3 regions of the Bacillus sp. N6 genome follow, and region 1 is predicted to be linked to each of the others. Evidence: a T-box and tRNA genes for the amino acid it is inferred to sense, from the RefSeq annotation. Region 1 holds a T-box; the other regions hold tRNA genes.
What was found. The T-box of region 1 lies ahead of trpS (tryptophan--tRNA ligase). A T-box ahead of a tRNA ligase gene usually reads a tRNA of that ligase, here a tRNA-Trp.

Region 1 (6,130 bases):
TTGGCTAATTCCTTTCGCTTTTGCTGTTAAAATGTAATCGGCTTGCATAACTTCAATTAATTCTGCACGAGAGAAACGTGCGATTGTTGCGATAACTGCCATCGATAAAGCAATTGTAGGCATTACTGTAAACTCTGGTCCTTTCCAGAACGCTACTGGGAACCAACCAAGTTTTACCCCTACGAAATATTGTAGTAAAGCAGCGAATACGAATGATGGTACCGACATCCCGAGTACGGAAATAATTGTCGCTCCATAATCGACCCATGTATTGTTACGAAGTGCCGCAACGATTCCTAAAATTAAACCTATAAATGTTCCTAATATAATCGCTTGTAAACCAAGCTGTGCTGATGGTCCAATGCGATCCACAATCATATCTGTTACTGGACGGTTATCATATTGGAATGATACCCCTAAATCACCTTTTGCTAAGTTACCTAAGTAACGTGCGTATTGAACTGGTACCGGATCATTTAAACCATATTTTTCCAGAATGATTTCTTTTTGTGCCGGTGATAGCTTCTCCTGGTTTTTAAGCGGAGAACCCGGAAGTAATTTCATCAAAAAGAAAGTCAGCGTAGTAATTAAAAATAATGTCAAAGCCATGTACACGAAACGTTTTAATACATAACGTCCCATAGTCAAGCACCTCCCCGTTTTTCTCAAAAGCAATAAGATAGTTTAAAATATTCTTACTTTTATTTTTTTAAAATAAGAGCATATGCCCATCATAGGCATATACCCCTGTAAACGATGGAAAAAAAGATTATTTTTGTTCAACAGATGCCCATTTGTAAGTTAATCTACCACCATAGTTGATTGGTATAATATCTTTTACAGCATCTTTTACTATATATGCTGAACCTTTTTGGAAGATTGGAGTGATAACTGCATCCTCTTTAATTAACATCTTCTCTACTTCTAAAAGGTTATTCCAGCGTGCTTGTAAATCTTTTGTATCTGTTTTAGCTTTTAGAATTAACTCATCATATTTCTGATTAGAATACCCTGTTTTATTTTGAGAACCATTTGTAACAAACATATCTAAATATGAGATTGGATCTGGGAAATCTGGGCCCCAAATACCAAACGCAATATCATATTGCTGAGAATCTTCTAATTTATTTTTTTGTGCAAATGGCTGCTGTTTAATTTTAATTGATAAACCAGGTAAGTTTTTTTCCATCTCACCTTTTAAGAATTCACCAACCTTTTTTGCATCTTCATTATCAAAGTTTAAGAATTCTAGTTCGATTTTATCAGTGCCAAGCTCTTTCTTCGCTGTTTCCCAAAGCTTTTTCGCTTCTTTTGGATTCGTTTCAACTAGCTTTCCATTTTCAGCTCGGAAATCTTTTTTATTCGGACCTTCAGCGAAATCTTTTCCAACAAATCCATAAGCTCCAATCGCACCATTATTTAAAATAACTTTCGCAATGTTATCACGATCAAAGGACATTGAAATTGCTTTTCTTAAGTTTTTATTACTTAAGTATTGATTACTTTGATTAAATCTTAGGTAAGCAACCCCTGCTTCTTTTCTTGTGTGGAATTCTGAGCTTTGTCTAAACTTATCAACAAATTCTGAAGTTAGAGCCGCACGATCAATCGAGTTTGTCTCATATAAATTTACATCAGTTGACGTATTTTTTACAATATTAAAGTTAATCTCTTCGATTTTAACCGTTTTATTATCCCAATATGATGGGTTCTTCTTAAACTGGAAGCTTTGCTCATGTTTCCAATCACTCATAACAAATGGCCCATTATATAATGTTGTATTTGCCTCTAACCCAAACTTATCACCTTGTGCTTTTACAAAGTTTTCATTTAGTGGGTAAAATACCGGATAAACTGTTAAATCAACAAAGTAAGGAACGGGATTGTCTAATTCCACTTCTAATGTATAATCATCAATCGCTTTTACACCTAATTGGTCAGCAGGTAATTCTTTTTTATGAATTTTCTCTGCATTTTTAATATCAAACATAATGTACGAATACGTCGCTTTTGTATCTGGATTTACTGCTCTTTTCCATGAATACACAAAGTCTTTTGCTGTTACAGGCTCCCCATTCGACCATTTTGCATCTTTTCTTAATTTAAATATGTATTTCTTTCCGTCATCTAGCTTTTGAACATCTTCTGCAATTCCAGGCACTCTCTTTTGATCTTTGCCGATACGATATAAACCTTCCATCGTATTATTTAATGCTGTAGAAGATGCAGCGTCAGATGCTAGCGATGCATCCATTGACGGAATTTCAGATAACTCTGTTAAATTAAGAACCTGCTTTCCGTTACTACTACTCGTAGTGTTTTCTTTCCCTTTTGCTTTTGCGTCATCTTTTTGGTAGCTACACGCACCCAGCAACATACTTGCAGTTAAAGTCGATGCAACTAATAACGGTATCTTTTTCTTCATGTTGTGTTGCCTCCCCTACTTGCACTTCCTGTACCCTCACTTGTTAAAAAGTAGAATTGAAAGAATAATCTCCAAGTTTCTACAATTTTCATTATACATATAATATAACAATTGTGAATATAGTTTTTTGTTTTTTTGTTAAAATTTTTAATAAAATGTTTATATTTTTATTTTTTTGTAAAGGGATACGTTAACATTGATACCATCATCTTGAAATCAGACCTTTAATTGCGTATAATTTTCAAAAAATTAATTCTAGTACATATTATAGCTTTTATAGTATAATAATTCTAGTAATATTTTGACGGAGGGGAACATTTTGAATAAAGTTTTTTTTCATACTTGTATACTAATTTTCATAGCGATAATCGCTTCTAGTATTGGCGCATTCCTCATTTCATCGCAATTTTTGTTGAATTTTGTCAACATCTCGTTTTATATTGCACTGTTTTTTATTCTTATCGGCGGTTTTTTATACATATTTCAAAATGGTTTTTTCAATGTAACCATTTACGCATTCCAAAGAGTATTTGGTACGAATAAAAAGATTGACTCTTTAATTGAAGAAGTCGAGGAACCTACAGATAAGAAAGAACGTATTTATAAAACATATTCATTCAAATGGACATATCCAATTTGTATTACAGGTATCGTTCTTGGGTTGTTCTCGACCCTTATTAGCTTTACTATTTTGATGTAGTTTGCAAACACTATCCCATATGATATAATAATCAGCAAAACATTTTGTTATAAAACTTTAGTTCTTTCATATTAAAAGAGCTCAAGTAACAATAAATAAATTTATATGTATGCGATGATAAAGAAGAGTACATATTGAGGCAATTTCAGAGAGCTTGTGGTCGGTGTGAACAAGTAATTGTACAGTATGGAATGGGCTTTTGAGCACCAAACCGAACCGAGAGTAGTAGGCTTTGGCGTTATATCCAAACGTTATTATGGATTAGAGAGATTTCACAGTAGTGAAATAATTAGGGTGGTACCGCGGTCCATTCGTCCCTATGGTTTTTGGGATGAATGGGCTTTTTTGTTTGCCTTCTCTTCCCCCATCACGCATTCAATTTTAGGAGGAATTACTTATGTCAGTTATCTTTTCTGGTATTCAGCCAAGTGGAACGATTACACTTGGAAACTATTTAGGAGCAATGAAGCAGTTTACAGAGCTTCAAAATGAACACGACTGTTATTTCTGTATTGTAAACCAACATGCGATTACAGTACCTCAAGATCCCGTACAACTTCGTAAAAACATCCGCAGTCTTGCTGCACTTTATGTGGCATGTGGCATTGACCCTGAAAAAGCTACTTTATTTGTACAATCAGAAGTACCAGCACACGCTCAACTAGGTTGGATCATGCAATCTGTTGCTTACGTTGGAGAATTAGAGCGTATGACGCAATATAAAGATAAAGCTTCTGGTAGAGATTCAGTTCCAGCTGGATTACTTACGTATCCACCATTAATGGCTGCTGATATTTTACTTTACAATACTGAAATCGTGCCGGTTGGTGATGATCAAAAGCAACATATCGAATTAACACGTGACCTAGCAGAGCGTTTCAACAAACGTTACCGTGAAATCTTCACAATGCCTGAAATTCGTATTCCAAAAGTAGGAGCTCGCGTTATGTCATTAACAGAACCTACGAAAAAAATGAGCAAATCTGATCCGAATCCAAAATCAATGATCAGTATGCTTGATGAGCCAAAAACAATTGAAAAGAAAATTAAGAGTGCTGTAACTGATTCTGAAGGTATTGTGAAATTCGATAAAGAAAACAAACCTGGCATCTCTAACTTATTAACAATCTACTCCTCATTCTCTGGAAAAACAGTAGAAGAAATCGAAGCAATGTACGAAGGAAAAGGATACGGAGACTTCAAAGGCGACCTAGCACAAGTAGTCGTAGATGCAATTCGTCCAATCCAAGACAAATACAACGAACTAATCAGCTCACCAGAACTAGACGAAATTCTAGACAAAGGTGCCGAAAAAGCAAACCGCGTTGCATTCAAACAACTACGCAAAGTAGAAAACGCAATGGGACTAAGCAGAAAACGTAGGTAACATATAAAGCGGAGGCGGCTAGTTTAGAATGCGAGGCCACCGAACATTCTTGCCGCTGGAACTAGATTACTACAAAATTAAAAAACCGCCAATTGGCGGTTTTTTAATTTACCTTTTGCTCATTTTCCATTTCCCATAACTTTTCAAAAAATGGCTGTCCTTTTACGAGACGCTCGCATAATTGTTCATGTTTCTCAGACCAGCCCGCTTTCGCTTCATCATACAGTCTAGCCCAAATATCCTCGAACTCCATATGTTGAACCGTTCCATATGCTGATGGATCCCACTCTGTGTACCAATAGCGAATCTCTGCTGTATTTTTCGTTGTATGTAATTGATCTAACGCCATAAATAATAATTGTTTTAGCTGTCTTTCTTTACGAGTCAAGCCATTCATAATGAAAGGCGATGGTGATAAAATGTGATGTTCTTTTTCTGTTTCTTCTACTTGGAACTCATACTTTTCTGCTTGTACGTTTTCTACCATCTCATATACCATCTGCTCTTGGCGTGGTATAAGTCTGCTTTTGCGAATTGGTACATTGTAACCAATTGTGTCAATCGCAATAATGCCTTTCCCATCTGTAACAACAAAGCAATACTCTTGCTGCAAACGTTCATGATTTTTACGAATATAAGCCTTATGATGTACGTCTTCCAGCATTTTTTGCGGAAGCTCTAACAATTCGTTCTCGATGTAATGATATAATGTGGCATCTACTTTTAATAATGGCACTTGATCTAATAGCTCAATCGTATCATCTTTCCGCCATTCGTAAAAATGACAAACGTTATACCCATTTTCTTCACCTTCAAACCAATTTACCCATACATCATGTAGATATAACATTCACTACCCCTCACTTCACTACTGTTTGTACCAATCATTATGTTCATTTTTGCTTAACTTTATTCCACTTGAGGAAATATATTCTAATTATTATTTTTTCTTCTATTAATACTAAAAAAACAGGAAATAGAATTCCTGTTTTTTTATATATGAAATGTATTTGCTTTATTCAATATTTCTTTTGCATCTATAGATAATAAAGAAAGTGTATCTTCTCCTTCCAAAGTTACACAATCTTTGACAATATGAAATCCAAGCGCATAGCCAAGCATCTTCGGATAAGAGTGAAAGCCATTTAATAAGATGTCATGTTCCCTTGTTCCTCGTTTTATACTTATTCTTTCATGTACAACATTTTTCCAATAATAAATAGCCTCTTCTTTTGAAAGATACGCCGTCCACGGTGCATTGTTTTTTTCTGAATATCTTTCCGTCACTGCTTGCTCAGCTAGCCCTTCCATAATCATTGTATCAAGTAATGTATATTCTGTTTCTTTCGTCTCAATTTGATGTAACCTGCATATGTGATGGTATTCATGCGCCAATAACACTTTTAATTCTTCTACCGAATTCCGTCCACATACGAATAAGAAAATAACATGACGCATAGATAATCCAGCCCTACCGTTATACTCTTCTTGCACAGTTCGATTATAGGAATCTGATAATAAAATAAAGACAGGGACATCCGGACCTTTCAACCAATTTTTCAATTTATCATACTCCAGGCTCAACTCTTTCCAAATTTCCTTTTCCTCTAATTCTTTA
Region 2 (6,130 bases), 620 kb from region 1:
CTCAAAACGACATTTCGTCTCTCTACTGCTTTATCATAATTTTGGGCAGGTGAGTAATAAGCAGGTGCTTTTACTACAGCAGCCATCATTGCACTTTCAGCCAACGTTAATTGGTTCACCTTTTTACCGAAGTAAAGGTTTGCTGCTTTTTCAATTCCCCATGCTCCTTCACCATAATAAATGTTACTTACATATAATTTTAAAATTTCATCCTTCGTAAATGTGCGTTCAATTTTTTTCGTATAAAAAATCTCTTTCCACTTACGAGAAAATGTACGCTCATTCGTTAAAAAAGCATTTTTAGATAGCTGCTGTGTAATCGTGCTTCCTCCTTGCACGACACCACCAGCCTTTATATTCTCAACAGAGGCCCTAATAATTGCTATATAATCTAAACCGTTATGATGATAAAATCTTTTATCTTCTGTCGCAATAAATGCATGTGTTAATGATTCTGGCACCTCTAAATTAGCCGGTACATGTAATTTACTAATGTCACTTTTCTCAATCATTACATTTCCAATGAATAATAACGTACAACTTAACAATAATAATAATATAATGGCTTTATAAAAAAGTTTAGTCATTGGATTTAATGCAACTTTTTGATGATAGTTCACCCTAGATAATACTCGTTCTTTCATCTTGAACACCTCTTTTCCACACAGCATATAACTCTTACTTTAAGAATACATTGTTGTAAAAAAATATCCCATCGATTTCTCTTACACGTACCTTACATCATTGTAAGGTATAAAGTGAAACTTTAATCAGCCCTCACCAATCACGTTCCCGGCAAATAGCGGGGTAAAAAAGTATTGTATCACAGACCTTTTTTATCTACTATTCATCTGAAATATTGAATATAGATTATATTCAATCACGAATAACCAATAACAGAGTAAGCCTTAAGGCTATTATATTTTCACTTTACACTTTAATTATATCATCTACAAATATATATACTTTTGACTATCTAGTAATCTTAATGTATATAACATATATATTATAAAGAACAAACGTTCTATAAATCAATACTAACACTATTATTATTTTTACCTTTTTCTTAAACAGTATACAAAAAAGAGTAGTGATTTGAATGTATCTCAAATCAGCTACTCTTTTCTTTACAATCTTCCTATTAAATTATATGGCTGTACTTCCCACGTTTCATATGGAATACAATGTGTTGCTCTCATCGCATCAAGCGTTCTGGATTTCATATGAGGACGCGTTATATACTCATCTATGTTCTCTTCATTTAAATCAACAAATTTAGCCTCTTGTATTTCTTCAGGTTGAATTTTTATTTCGCCACTCACATATGCTACTTTAAAAACAACAGCTAGAATATGCATAGAGGCATTATAATAAACCCCTGTAATTCCGATGGGCTTCACCGTTAAGCCTGTTTCCTCTTTTATTTCCCTACAGACAGCTTGATCAAGTGCTTCTCCTTCTTCTACCTGTCCTCCTGGCATTTCCCACGTATCAGCTCGCCAGTGTACCTTTGTTAATAACACTTCATTTTTCTCATTTGTTAAATAACCCGCTACGGCAACTATATGCTTTGGTGTCTTATGTTCCATACTAAGCCTCCTAGAAATAATGGTTATTTCATATATCCCTATAAGCATATTCCCTATCTACACCAAAATACCTTTAATAATTCATCACCTTAATTAACTTCATAAAAAAAAGCCCCTATTCGTTAAACGAACAGGGGCTTTCATCGTATTACTCTCCTAAGTCTACGTTGTGGTAAACTTGTTGTACATCTTCTAAATCTTCTAATGCATCAACCATTTTCTCAAATTGTACTTGAGCATCTTCAGGAAGTGTAACATCACTTTGTGCAAGCATTGTTAATTCTGCAACTGTAAATTCTTCAACACCAGCACCTTTAAGTGCAGATTGTACTGAATGGAATTGATCTGGTTCAGCATACACGATAACAGCATCTTCTTCTTCTAGAATGTCACGTGCATCTACATCTGCTTCCATTAAAATTTCAAGAACTTCATCTGATGTTTTACCTTCAAGGCCGATAACAGCTGTCGCATCAAACATGTAAGCTACAGAACCGTTTACACCCATGTTACCACTGTTTTTGCTAAATGCAGCTCGTACATCTGCTGCAGTACGGTTTACGTTATTTGTAAGTGTATCTACAATAACCATAGCTCCATTTGGTCCAAATCCTTCATAACGAAGCTCGTCATAATTTTCCTCTGAACCGCCTTTTGCTTTTTCAACTGCACGATCAATAATTGTTCTTGGTACATTGTATGTTTTCGCACGTTCTAATACGACTCTAAGCGCTTGGTTTGATTCTGGATCTGGCTCGCCTTGTTTTGCTGCCACATAAATTTCACGTCCAAATTTCGCGTATATACGGCTTGTATTTGCATCTTTTGATGCTTTTTTGTCTTTAATATTGTTCCATTTACGGCCCATACTTTCCACTCTCTTTCTCGTTTTAAATCTACATAAAAATATTAATATGAAATATAATGTGTGTTCAACACATTTTTAAAAGAAATATAAAAAGTTCATTTTTGATTCATATTACAGACATAATATAAATCACTATCATTTTGTTCTTTCGACAAGTTATATTATACATGAATTCCTAAGTTTATTACGAATTTTAGCATCACATAATATAATTTAACAAAAAAGACTCTAACATTTCTGTTAGAGTCTTTTTATATTGCTAATACCTATTTCCATAATATTCCTATAATTACTTTCTATTGTTGTATAATAAAAATAGGAAAAAATTTGAAGAAAAGATGAAGGGAGAATTATGACACATTCAAATGAAAAAAATCACATGCTTTTAAAGGAATAGGAGAAAAGTTAAACCCAACTATCTATCAAGTAAGATTCATGAAATGAGATGAACCAATCCAATTTGAGGCGTTTCCTGAATTGAAGGAATTAGGGAACTGGTTAAGTACTTCAACGCAAATGTGGGCGTGCCACTCAACAATGTATAAGTACAACAGAGAAGAGTTTAAAAAGAAGTTTTTAGAAATTACAAACTTAACCGTTGATAATGTACTAATATCTACTGGTGGTGTCGGATTTAACTTCATGTCACCAGGGTGGAGAAATTCTCTCTAAATACCGCAATTAAAAGGATAAAATTGAATGTTTGTTTTTATCCTTTTAATGTTTCACAGTTTACTCACCGTACACTTTTTGTGCTTATTTTGTCATGTAATGAAAAGAAAAGAAAACAAAAAAACTCTATACTAATTGTATAGAGTTTTTTTACGACGTTCATGATACCGATGGTCGGGGTCGAACCGACACTCCCGAAGGAACACGATTTTGAGTCGTGCGCGTCTGCCAATTCCGCCACATCGGCACAAAAGAAAAGGCGGCAACCGGATTTGAACCGGTGATAAAGGTTTTGCAGACCTCTGCCTTACCACTTGGCTATGCCGCCATATTAAATTTTATTGGAGCGGAAGACGGGATTCGAACCCGCGACCCCAACCTTGGCAAGGTTGTATTCTACCACTGAACTACTTCCGCAAAAATGGCTGGGCTAGCTGGATTCGAACCAGCGCATGACGGAGTCAAAGTCCGTTGCCTTACCGCTTGGCTATAGCCCATCGAATTCTTACTTAATTATATGTAAGTATCAATTAAATTATTTGTAATTTTTAAAATAAAAATGGGGCGACTGATGGGAATCGAACCCACGAATGCCGGAGCCACAATCCGGTGCGTTAACCACTTCGCCACAACCGCCATGTTGTGTAAATATATTTGGCAGGGGCAGTAGGAATCGAACCCACACTGGAGGTTTTGGAGACCTCAGTTCTACCTTTAAACTATGCCCCTATGTAAATGGTGGAGGGGGGCAGATTCGAACTGCCGAACCCGAAGGAGCGGATTTACAGTCCGCCGCGTTTAGCCACTTCGCTACCCCTCCGAAACTTACATGGTGCCGGCTAGAGGACTTGAACCCCCAACCTACTGATTACAAGTCAGTTGCTCTACCAATTGAGCTAAGCCGGCGTATTTTATTGAAATAAATGGTGGCTCGGGACGGAATCGAACCGCCGACACGAGGATTTTCAGTCCTCTGCTCTACCGACTGAGCTACCGAGCCTTATTAAAATGGCGGTCCCGACCGGGGTCGAACCGGCGATCTCCTGCGTGACAGGCAGGCATGTTAACCACTACACCACGGGACCATTTGGTTGCGGGGACAGGATTTGAACCTGCGACCTTCGGGTTATGAGCCCGACGAGCTACCGTGCTGCTCCACCCCGCGATAATACTATTCATATAAAATTTATATGGTGGAGGATGACGGGATCGAACCGCCGACCCCCTGCTTGTAAGGCAGGTGCTCTCCCAGCTGAGCTAATCCTCCAAAGTGGTGACCCGTACGGGATTCGAACCCGTGTTACCGCCGTGAAAGGGCGGTGTCTTAACCACTTGACCAACGGGCCAAATATTATAAATCCTATGGCGGAGAGCAAGGGATTCGAACCCTTGATACGCTTGTGACGTATACACGATTTCCAATCGTGCTCCTTCGGCCAACTCGGACAGCTCTCCAATGGCTCCGCAGGTAGGAATCGAACCTACGACCGATCGGTTAACAGCCGATAGCTCTACCGCTGAGCTACTGCGGAATAATATTGCCTGGCAACGTCCTACTCTCACAGGGACAAGGTCCCAACTACCATCGGCGCTAGAGAGCTTAACTTCCGTGTTCGGTATGGGAACGGGTGTGACCTCTCTGCCATCATTACCAGACATTATTCTTTTGAGACAATCATTATTATAACTTATTTACTTTAAAAGTCAACAAGTTTTTTATATTCTCTCAAAACTAGATAACATTTGCTACATATTATATGGTTAAGTCCTCGATCTATTAGTATTCGTCAGCTCCACATGTCACCATGCTTCCACCTCGAACCTATCAACCTGATCATCTTTCAGGGATCTTACTAGCTTACGCTATGGGAAATCTCATCTTGAGGGGGGCTTCATGCTTAGATGCTTTCAGCACTTATCCCTTCCGCACATAGCTACCCAGCTATGCCCTTGGCAGAACAACTGGTACACCAGCGGTGCGTCCATCCCGGTCCTCTCGTACTAAGGACAGCTCCTCTCAAATTTCCTACGCCCACGACGGATAGGGACCGAACTGTCTCACGACGTTCTGAACCCAGCTCGCGTACCGCTTTAATGGGCGAACAGCCCAACCCTTGGGACCGACTACAGCCCCAGGATGCGATGAGCCGACATCGAGGTGCCAAACCTCCCCGTCGATGTGGACTCTTGGGGGAGATAAGCCTGTTATCCCCGGGGTAGCTTTTATCCGTTGAGCGATGGCCCTTCCATGCGGAACCACCGGATCACTAAGCCCGACTTTCGTCCCTGCTCGACTTGTAGGTCTCGCAGTCAAGCTCCCTTATGCCTTTGCACTCTACGAATGATTTCCAACCATTCTGAGGGAACCTTTGGGCGCCTCCGTTACACTTTAGGAGGCGACCGCCCCAGTCAAACTGCCCACCTGACACTGTCTCCCGGGTCGATAAGACCCGTAGGTTAGAATTTCAATACAGTCAGGGCGGTATCCCACCAGCGCCTCCACCGAAGCTAGCGCTCCGGTTTCAATGGCTCCCGCCTATCCTGTACAAACTGTACCAAAATTCAATATCAGGCTACAGTAAAGCTCCACGGGGTCTTTCCGTCCTGTCGCGGGTAACCTGCATCTTCACAGGTACTATAATTTCACCGAGTCTCTGGTTGAGACAGTGCCCAAATCGTTACACCTTTCGTGCGGGTCGGAACTTACCCGACAAGGAATTTCGCTACCTTAGGACCGTTATAGTTACGGCCGCCGTTTACTGGGGCTTCAGTTCAGAGCTTCGCTTACGCTAACCCCTCTCCTTAACCTTCCAGCACCGGGCAGGTGTCACCCCCTATACTTCGCCTTACGGCTTCGCAGAGAGCTGTGTTTTTGCTAAACAGTCGCTTGGGCCTATTCACTGCGGCTTTCCGTTAAGAAAGCACCCCTTCTCCCGAAGTTACGGGGTCATTTTGCCGAGTTCCTTAACCAGAGTTCTCTCGCACACCTTAGGATTCTCTC
Region 3 (6,114 bases), 410 kb from region 1:
CTCGATGTCGGCTCATCGCATCCTGGGGCTGTAGTCGGTCCCAAGGGTTGGGCTGTTCGCCCATTAAAGCGGTACGCGAGCTGGGTTCAGAACGTCGTGAGACAGTTCGGTCCCTATCCGTCGTGGGCGTAGGAAATTTGAGAGGAGCTGTCCTTAGTACGAGAGGACCGGGATGGACGCACCGCTGGTGTACCAGTTGTTCTGCCAAGGGCATAGCTGGGTAGCTATGTGCGGAAGGGATAAGTGCTGAAAGCATCTAAGCATGAAGCCCCCCTCAAGATGAGATTTCCCATAGCGTAAGCTAGTAAGATCCCTGAAAGATGATCAGGTTGATAGGTTCGAGGTGGAAGCATGGTGACATGTGGAGCTGACGAATACTAATAGATCGAGGACTTAACCATATAATATGAAGCAATGTTATCTAGTTTTGAAAGAATATAAAAAACTTGTTGACTTTTAAAAGCAAATGAGTTAAAATGATTCTTGTCTTAAATGAATACAGTCTGGTAATGATGGCAGAGAGGTCACACCCGTTCCCATACCGAACACGGAAGTTAAGCTCTCTAGCGCCGATGGTAGTTGGGACCTTGTCCCTGTGAGAGTAGGACGTTGCCAGGCAAAATGGAGGATTAGCTCAGCTGGGAGAGCACCTGCCTTACAAGCAGGGGGTCGGCGGTTCGATCCCGTCATCCTCCACCATATATGTCGGAGGGGTAGCGAAGTGGCTAAACGCGGCGGACTGTAAATCCGCTCCTTCGGGTTCGGCAGTTCGAATCTGCCCCCCTCCACCATTCTTAATTAATGGGCTATAGCCAAGCGGTAAGGCAACGGACTTTGACTCCGTCATGCGCTGGTTCGAATCCAGCTAGCCCAGCCATTAAGAGCCATTAGCTCAGTTGGTAGAGCATCTGACTTTTAATCAGAGGGTCGAAGGTTCGAATCCTTCATGGCTCACCATTTTTAATAAAACATGCGGGTGTGGCGGAATTGGCAGACGCACTAGACTTAGGATCTAGCGCCTTTGGCGTGGGGGTTCGACTCCCTTCACCCGCACTTTTAATAAAATAACTCATACATGTCTTGCGGAAGTAGTTCAGTGGTAGAATACAACCTTGCCAAGGTTGGGGTCGCGGGTTCGAATCCCGTCTTCCGCTCCAATTTTCAATATGACATGCCGGGGTGGCGGAACAGGCAGACGCACAGGACTTAAAATCCTGCGGTGGGTGACCACCGTGCGGGTTCGACCCCCGCCCTCGGCACCATATGCGCCCGTAGCTCAATTGGATAGAGCGTTTGACTACGGATCAAGAGGTTAGGGGTTCGACTCCTCTCGGGCGCGCTTTTATTAACGGGAAGTGGCTCAGCTTGGTAGAGCACCTGGTTTGGGACCAGGGGGTCGCAGGTTCAAATCCTGTCTTCCCGATATTCCATAAAACATGGGGCCTTAGCTCAGCTGGGAGAGCGCCTGCCTTGCACGCAGGAGGTCAGCGGTTCGATCCCGCTAGGCTCCACTTTATTTAATATATGTCTCGGAGGTATACCCAAGTTCGGCTGAAGGGATCGGTCTTGAAAACCGACAGGCGGTGAGAATCGCGCGGGGGTTCGAATCCCTCTACCTCCTCCATTTTTAAAAATGGTTTAGACATATAATAATAAAATATTTATTTTTTCCTTCATGGAGGTATACCCAAGTTCGGCTGAAGGGATCGGTCTTGAAAACCGACAGGCGGCGAGAGTCGCGCGGGGGTTCGAATCCCTCTACCTCCTCCATTTTTTAATTTAATATTGTCGCGGGGTGGAGCAGCACGGTAGCTCGTCGGGCTCATAACCCGAAGGTCGCAGGTTCAAATCCTGTCCCCGCAACCAAATGGTCCCGTGGTGTAGTGGTTAACATGCCTGCCTGTCACGCAGGAGATCGCCGGTTCGACCCCGGTCGGGACCGCCATTTATGTTGGCTCGGTAGCTCAGTCGGTAGAGCAGAGGACTGAAAATCCTCGTGTCGGCGGTTCGATTCCGTCCCGAGCCACCATTTTTTTATGCCGGCTTAGCTCAATTGGTAGAGCAACTGACTTGTAATCAGTAGGTTGGGGGTTCAAGTCCTCTAGCCGGCATCATTTAGGGGCATAGTTTAAAGGTAGAACTGAGGTCTCCAAAACCTCCAGTGTGGGTTCGATTCCTACTGCCCCTGTAAAGTATATGGGCCTATAGCTCAGCTGGTTAGAGCGCACGCCTGATAAGCGTGAGGTCGATGGTTCGAGTCCATTTAGGCCCACCATATATTATTCCGCAGTAGCTCAGTGGTAGAGCTATCGGCTGTTAACCGATCGGTCGTAGGTTCGAGTCCTACCTGCGGAGCCATGGCCCGTTGGTCAAGTGGTTAAGACACCGCCCTTTCACGGCGGTAACACGGGTTCGAATCCCGTACGGGTCATACAAAAAAGAGTCAGCATTATGCTGGCTCTTTTTTATTTTGTTGATCCTTTTTATCATTTTACTTTCCAGAAATAAATAAAGGAATTTTGGAAAAGCTATGGTATGTATAAAAAGGAGGAAATAAATAATGACACGAGTTAGAGACTTAATGAGTACCCATATTGTACATTGTACACCGCTAGACAATGTATATGAGGCAGCTGTAAAAATGAAGGAAGAATCGGTTGGGTTAATTCCTGTTGTTGAAAATGAGCAAGTTGTTGGGCTTGTTACTGATCGAGATTTAGTTGTTCGAGGGATTGCTGAAAAACATCCTGGATCTAATAAAATTACAAATGTAATGACAACAAATATTATCTCAGTTTCTCCAAATGATTCTATTGAAAAAGCTACAGAGCTAATGGCACAGTATCAAATTAGACGGTTACCAGTAGTTGATAGTGGTCAGCTTATTGGCATGTTAGCACTAGGAGATTTAGCTATAAGGGAATCGGCAGATGATCAAGCTGGATTTGCCTTGAGCGAAATCTCAGAGCGTACAGAGTAAATTGAAACTTTAATTAACCGAGATTTTAATGGTCACTCATAAAGAGCTAAATTATATATAAAGTTCAGATGCATTATTCTAGTATATATGGATTAAACTAATATGTTAGCGTGATGTATCTGAGACATTATATAATAAGGATATGGTTAATAATTTCCACAGTTTTTTTAAATTTGTTATTCTTCATTTTTAATAAGAGAAAAGATGATATACTGATAGATATAAGTATTATGAGGGATTTTGAATATAACAATATTAATTTTTAGTGGTACGATAATAAATTAATATTTCCTACATAGATGAAAAGGGAAGGGGAATTATATGAAGGCTGTACAGGGCGATCCAAATTGGAATTTGGTTACAGATACATATATAGAACCAAATAATTTCGCTGAATTATTTTCTTTGCTTGTACCTTGTCACCCAAAAGGTGAGGGGAAAGAACGAACTATATTAGTATGGAAAGAGAAAGAATTTTATAAAGAAGAAAATTTAGCGGCATTTATCGTATATGGCATGAATAAAGTAAAGAATTTACCGCAGTTTCATAAAGATGAAATTCCAACTTTAGTGCGTATTCTTCGCTTATGCCAAGAGATTGGTTGGTATGAAGAGGCAAATGCTTTTATGATAGCACAAGGATTAGCTGAGTTTGTTCATACTTCATTGGAATATGAAACATGGGATCTTTTGACGCAATCAGTTGCTTTAAACTATTTAATTATTAAATATCGTATAGGTGAATTGACAGATAGGGATATTGAAATTTGGGATAGAGTTAAATTTAATGAGAAATGTATAACCGATTGTAAACATTTATTATCTCATAAAGAAGTATTGGAATTTACATTCTTTTATATGTGTAAGAGAGCGAAATCATTATCAAAAGAGCAATTAAATAGTGATATGATGAGTTTAGCAATGTATTGTAATACTTTCGTATATGATTTATATACACATGATTTATTACGGAAATATCGTAAGTGTACAGATTTCCTATCATATTATGGACCTAGTCAGGCAGTTTTAGCATGTCAAAGAGCTGTATTATCTCAAATTTCCGATCGCTTAGACCCATTAAAGACAACACATGTAGATGATTATTTATATGTAATGAAAGAAATGATGGAGCATATGACGATAGGAGTAATGGATCGATACGGTCATTTTATTGGAAAGCTACTATCTTATGTGCCATTTTTCGAGATGATACAAGTTCCACAGCATGCATATTATTGTGAAGAATTACTGTATATTTGTAAGGGCATTGAATATAAAGAAGAAACACTACGCAATTATATATTTATACAATTACATGATTGTTTACCATCATTCTTTAGGCTATTTCTTAAAAATAAGCGTTACGCAACGATTCATGATATTCTTTTCTATTGGTGCGATGACGAACAACGAATGAGCTTAGAGAAAAAATATAATCTGAGCTTTATTTATGAAAAATATGCTTGTGGATAAACAATATTTTCGATATGAAAAATTAATATAAATTAAAAAGGATCTCCAGTTTATGTGAGATCCTTTTTTGTTAGTAAAACAAGGAGAAAGTGATTAAAACAAGAAACAACATTCCATATAGGAGAAGTTGTGCAGTATAACTTCCTTGTATACCAAAAAAAGTATTGGCTTTCTTATACAAATGCAATATGTATTTTATTGGAGCATCTTTGAAAGATTGGTACACAGTGTCTCCTCTTTCTAAGCTTCTTGTTTTTGTTTTTGGTTATAAGGGACATTAATATATCTAGCTACAAATAATAAAACAGCCATAAAGAATACTGGAAATACAGTAGATAAATAAAAGCCATTACTAATTATATTTGTTATGAGAGCACTCAAAAGAAATATAGCGTTATAAATATGGGCAATTTTTTGTTTTAGTTGCACTTGAAATGATTCCATCATAATTTCTAATGCAACAAAAGCAATAATAATAGATAAAAATACAATATTTGTATTGTAAATGATTAAACAACAGATTAAACCTAAAAAGGCTGCGTATTCAATTATAAGAGGTATATTGCGTGGCATACAATTTACCTAACTAAATATGGCAGTGGATTTACTGCATTTGTTTTTTCAAAATTCCATTCTCCATTATGTAATTCAAAATGAAGATGTTGCCCGTATGAATGACCTGTGTTGCCCATATGACCTACTAATTGTCCAGCTTGTACTTGATCACCAGTTTGTACAGTGCGATCCTTCATATGAGCATAAACAGTTGTATATAATTTCCCATTGATTTGATGCGCAATGAACACAACATTGCCATAGCTAGCTGAATAATAAGATTTCACAACTTTACCTGCAGCAGCAGCTTGGATAGAGACGTTCCCTGGAGCAGCAATATCTATACCATAATGCATTTGTTCCCATCGTATATCAAAGGTTGAGCTAATTCTTCCTTGAGCAGGGAATTTGAAAGCAGCTGGAATAGATGAAGGCTGATCTGTTTTAGCCTGTGGTTGATTTTGTACTACATAGTGTTTTGCTACATATCCGTATCCTGTGCCAAAACGAATTTTATACCAAGTTCCTACAGTTTCTACTACTTGTACTTGTGTACCGTTTTGTAATGAACCGAGTAGAGCGCTACTTGTACTAGTGTTGCTACGTACATTCAGATTAGGTGTTGCAACAGTATATTTTGTATTATTTTGAACGGTGATTCCTTTTACTAAGGGTTGTGAACCATTAGAGATGAATGCTTTTTGTACGTAACCCGTTTGGCCATTATGTGATATTTTATACCATTCGCCTTGATCTTCTTGAACGGTAATAAACTTGCCATTTGGTAATACATCTAAAATGGAAGATTCTAAATTAGGTTCAGAGCGAACGTTTAATGCATTAGCATTGACGATGTATTGATCATTAGATTGAAGTTTGTTTTTTAGTAAAATAGCATCTTTTTGTACATAACCTACTTTATTATGAACAGATACTTTATACCAACCATTAGTTGTTTCAAGGATGTTCACTTTTGTATTAAAGCGAATTGTATCAATTGATGTGCTCTTTACGTTATCTTCTGTATGTAATGCTACTTGATCGACTTTGACATACCCAGTTTTAACATTAGATAATTGTTCAGCGTTTGCTTTTTGTACATTTGT

Region 2: it has a tRNA-Trp gene. The T-box ahead of trpS (tryptophan--tRNA ligase) is inferred to sense a tRNA for this amino acid. The anticodon was not compared.
Region 3: it has a tRNA-Trp gene. The T-box ahead of trpS (tryptophan--tRNA ligase) is inferred to sense a tRNA for this amino acid. The anticodon was not compared.

What each region holds. Positions count from the first base shown of each region.
Region 1 is NZ_CM127843.1:1,146,309-1,152,438, reverse strand. Features, by position in the region: gene opp3b (oligopeptide ABC transporter permease) at 1-642, opposite strand, end outside; gene ACUXVC_RS05945 (peptide ABC transporter substrate-binding protein) at 770-2,425, opposite strand; gene ACUXVC_RS05940 (DUF3899 domain-containing protein) at 2,745-3,125, shown strand; T-box leader at 3,231-3,447, shown strand; gene trpS (tryptophan--tRNA ligase) at 3,523-4,512, shown strand; gene ACUXVC_RS05930 (YjbA family protein) at 4,616-5,362, opposite strand; gene ACUXVC_RS05925 (DUF2268 domain-containing protein) at 5,506-6,130, opposite strand, start outside.
Region 2 is NZ_CM127843.1:525,141-531,270, reverse strand. Features, by position in the region: gene ACUXVC_RS02780 (transglycosylase domain-containing protein) at 1-644, opposite strand, end outside; gene ACUXVC_RS02775 (NUDIX hydrolase) at 1,128-1,589, opposite strand; gene ACUXVC_RS02770 (YebC/PmpR family DNA-binding transcriptional regulator) at 1,738-2,457, opposite strand; partial or broken gene ACUXVC_RS02765 (DUF3884 family protein) at 2,810-3,129, shown strand; tRNA gene ACUXVC_RS02760 (tRNA-Leu) at 3,295-3,376, opposite strand; tRNA gene ACUXVC_RS02755 (tRNA-Cys) at 3,387-3,457, opposite strand; tRNA gene ACUXVC_RS02750 (tRNA-Gly) at 3,472-3,546, opposite strand; tRNA gene ACUXVC_RS02745 (tRNA-Gln) at 3,552-3,626, opposite strand; tRNA gene ACUXVC_RS02740 (tRNA-His) at 3,690-3,765, opposite strand; tRNA gene ACUXVC_RS02735 (tRNA-Trp) at 3,785-3,858, opposite strand; tRNA gene ACUXVC_RS02730 (tRNA-Tyr) at 3,866-3,949, opposite strand; tRNA gene ACUXVC_RS02725 (tRNA-Thr) at 3,960-4,035, opposite strand; tRNA gene ACUXVC_RS02720 (tRNA-Phe) at 4,054-4,129, opposite strand; tRNA gene ACUXVC_RS02715 (tRNA-Asp) at 4,139-4,214, opposite strand; tRNA gene ACUXVC_RS02710 (tRNA-Met) at 4,218-4,294, opposite strand; tRNA gene ACUXVC_RS02705 (tRNA-Val) at 4,321-4,396, opposite strand; tRNA gene ACUXVC_RS02700 (tRNA-Glu) at 4,401-4,475, opposite strand; tRNA gene ACUXVC_RS02695 (tRNA-Ser) at 4,493-4,584, opposite strand; tRNA gene ACUXVC_RS02690 (tRNA-Asn) at 4,587-4,661, opposite strand; rRNA gene rrf (5S ribosomal RNA) at 4,670-4,785, opposite strand; rRNA gene ACUXVC_RS02680 (23S ribosomal RNA) at 4,887-6,130, opposite strand, start outside.
Region 3 is NZ_CM127843.1:737,583-743,696, forward strand. Features, by position in the region: rRNA gene ACUXVC_RS03675 (23S ribosomal RNA) at 1-401, shown strand, start outside; rRNA gene rrf (5S ribosomal RNA) at 503-618, shown strand; tRNA gene ACUXVC_RS03685 (tRNA-Val) at 624-699, shown strand; tRNA gene ACUXVC_RS03690 (tRNA-Tyr) at 708-791, shown strand; tRNA gene ACUXVC_RS03695 (tRNA-Gln) at 803-877, shown strand; tRNA gene ACUXVC_RS03700 (tRNA-Lys) at 882-957, shown strand; tRNA gene ACUXVC_RS03705 (tRNA-Leu) at 973-1,053, shown strand; tRNA gene ACUXVC_RS03710 (tRNA-Gly) at 1,083-1,157, shown strand; tRNA gene ACUXVC_RS03715 (tRNA-Leu) at 1,174-1,262, shown strand; tRNA gene ACUXVC_RS03720 (tRNA-Arg) at 1,266-1,339, shown strand; tRNA gene ACUXVC_RS03725 (tRNA-Pro) at 1,350-1,423, shown strand; tRNA gene ACUXVC_RS03730 (tRNA-Ala) at 1,439-1,511, shown strand; tRNA gene ACUXVC_RS03735 (tRNA-Ser) at 1,532-1,624, shown strand; tRNA gene ACUXVC_RS03740 (tRNA-Ser) at 1,678-1,770, shown strand; tRNA gene ACUXVC_RS03745 (tRNA-Met) at 1,790-1,866, shown strand; tRNA gene ACUXVC_RS03750 (tRNA-Asp) at 1,870-1,945, shown strand; tRNA gene ACUXVC_RS03755 (tRNA-Phe) at 1,954-2,029, shown strand; tRNA gene ACUXVC_RS03760 (tRNA-Thr) at 2,039-2,111, shown strand; tRNA gene ACUXVC_RS03765 (tRNA-Trp) at 2,118-2,188, shown strand; tRNA gene ACUXVC_RS03770 (tRNA-Ile) at 2,199-2,275, shown strand; tRNA gene ACUXVC_RS03775 (tRNA-Asn) at 2,284-2,358, shown strand; tRNA gene ACUXVC_RS03780 (tRNA-Glu) at 2,360-2,431, shown strand; gene ACUXVC_RS03785 (CBS domain-containing protein) at 2,561-2,980, shown strand; gene ACUXVC_RS03790 (DUF3965 domain-containing protein) at 3,302-4,453, shown strand; gene ACUXVC_RS03795 (hypothetical protein) at 4,694-5,026, opposite strand; gene ACUXVC_RS03800 (SH3 domain-containing protein) at 5,032-6,114, opposite strand, start outside.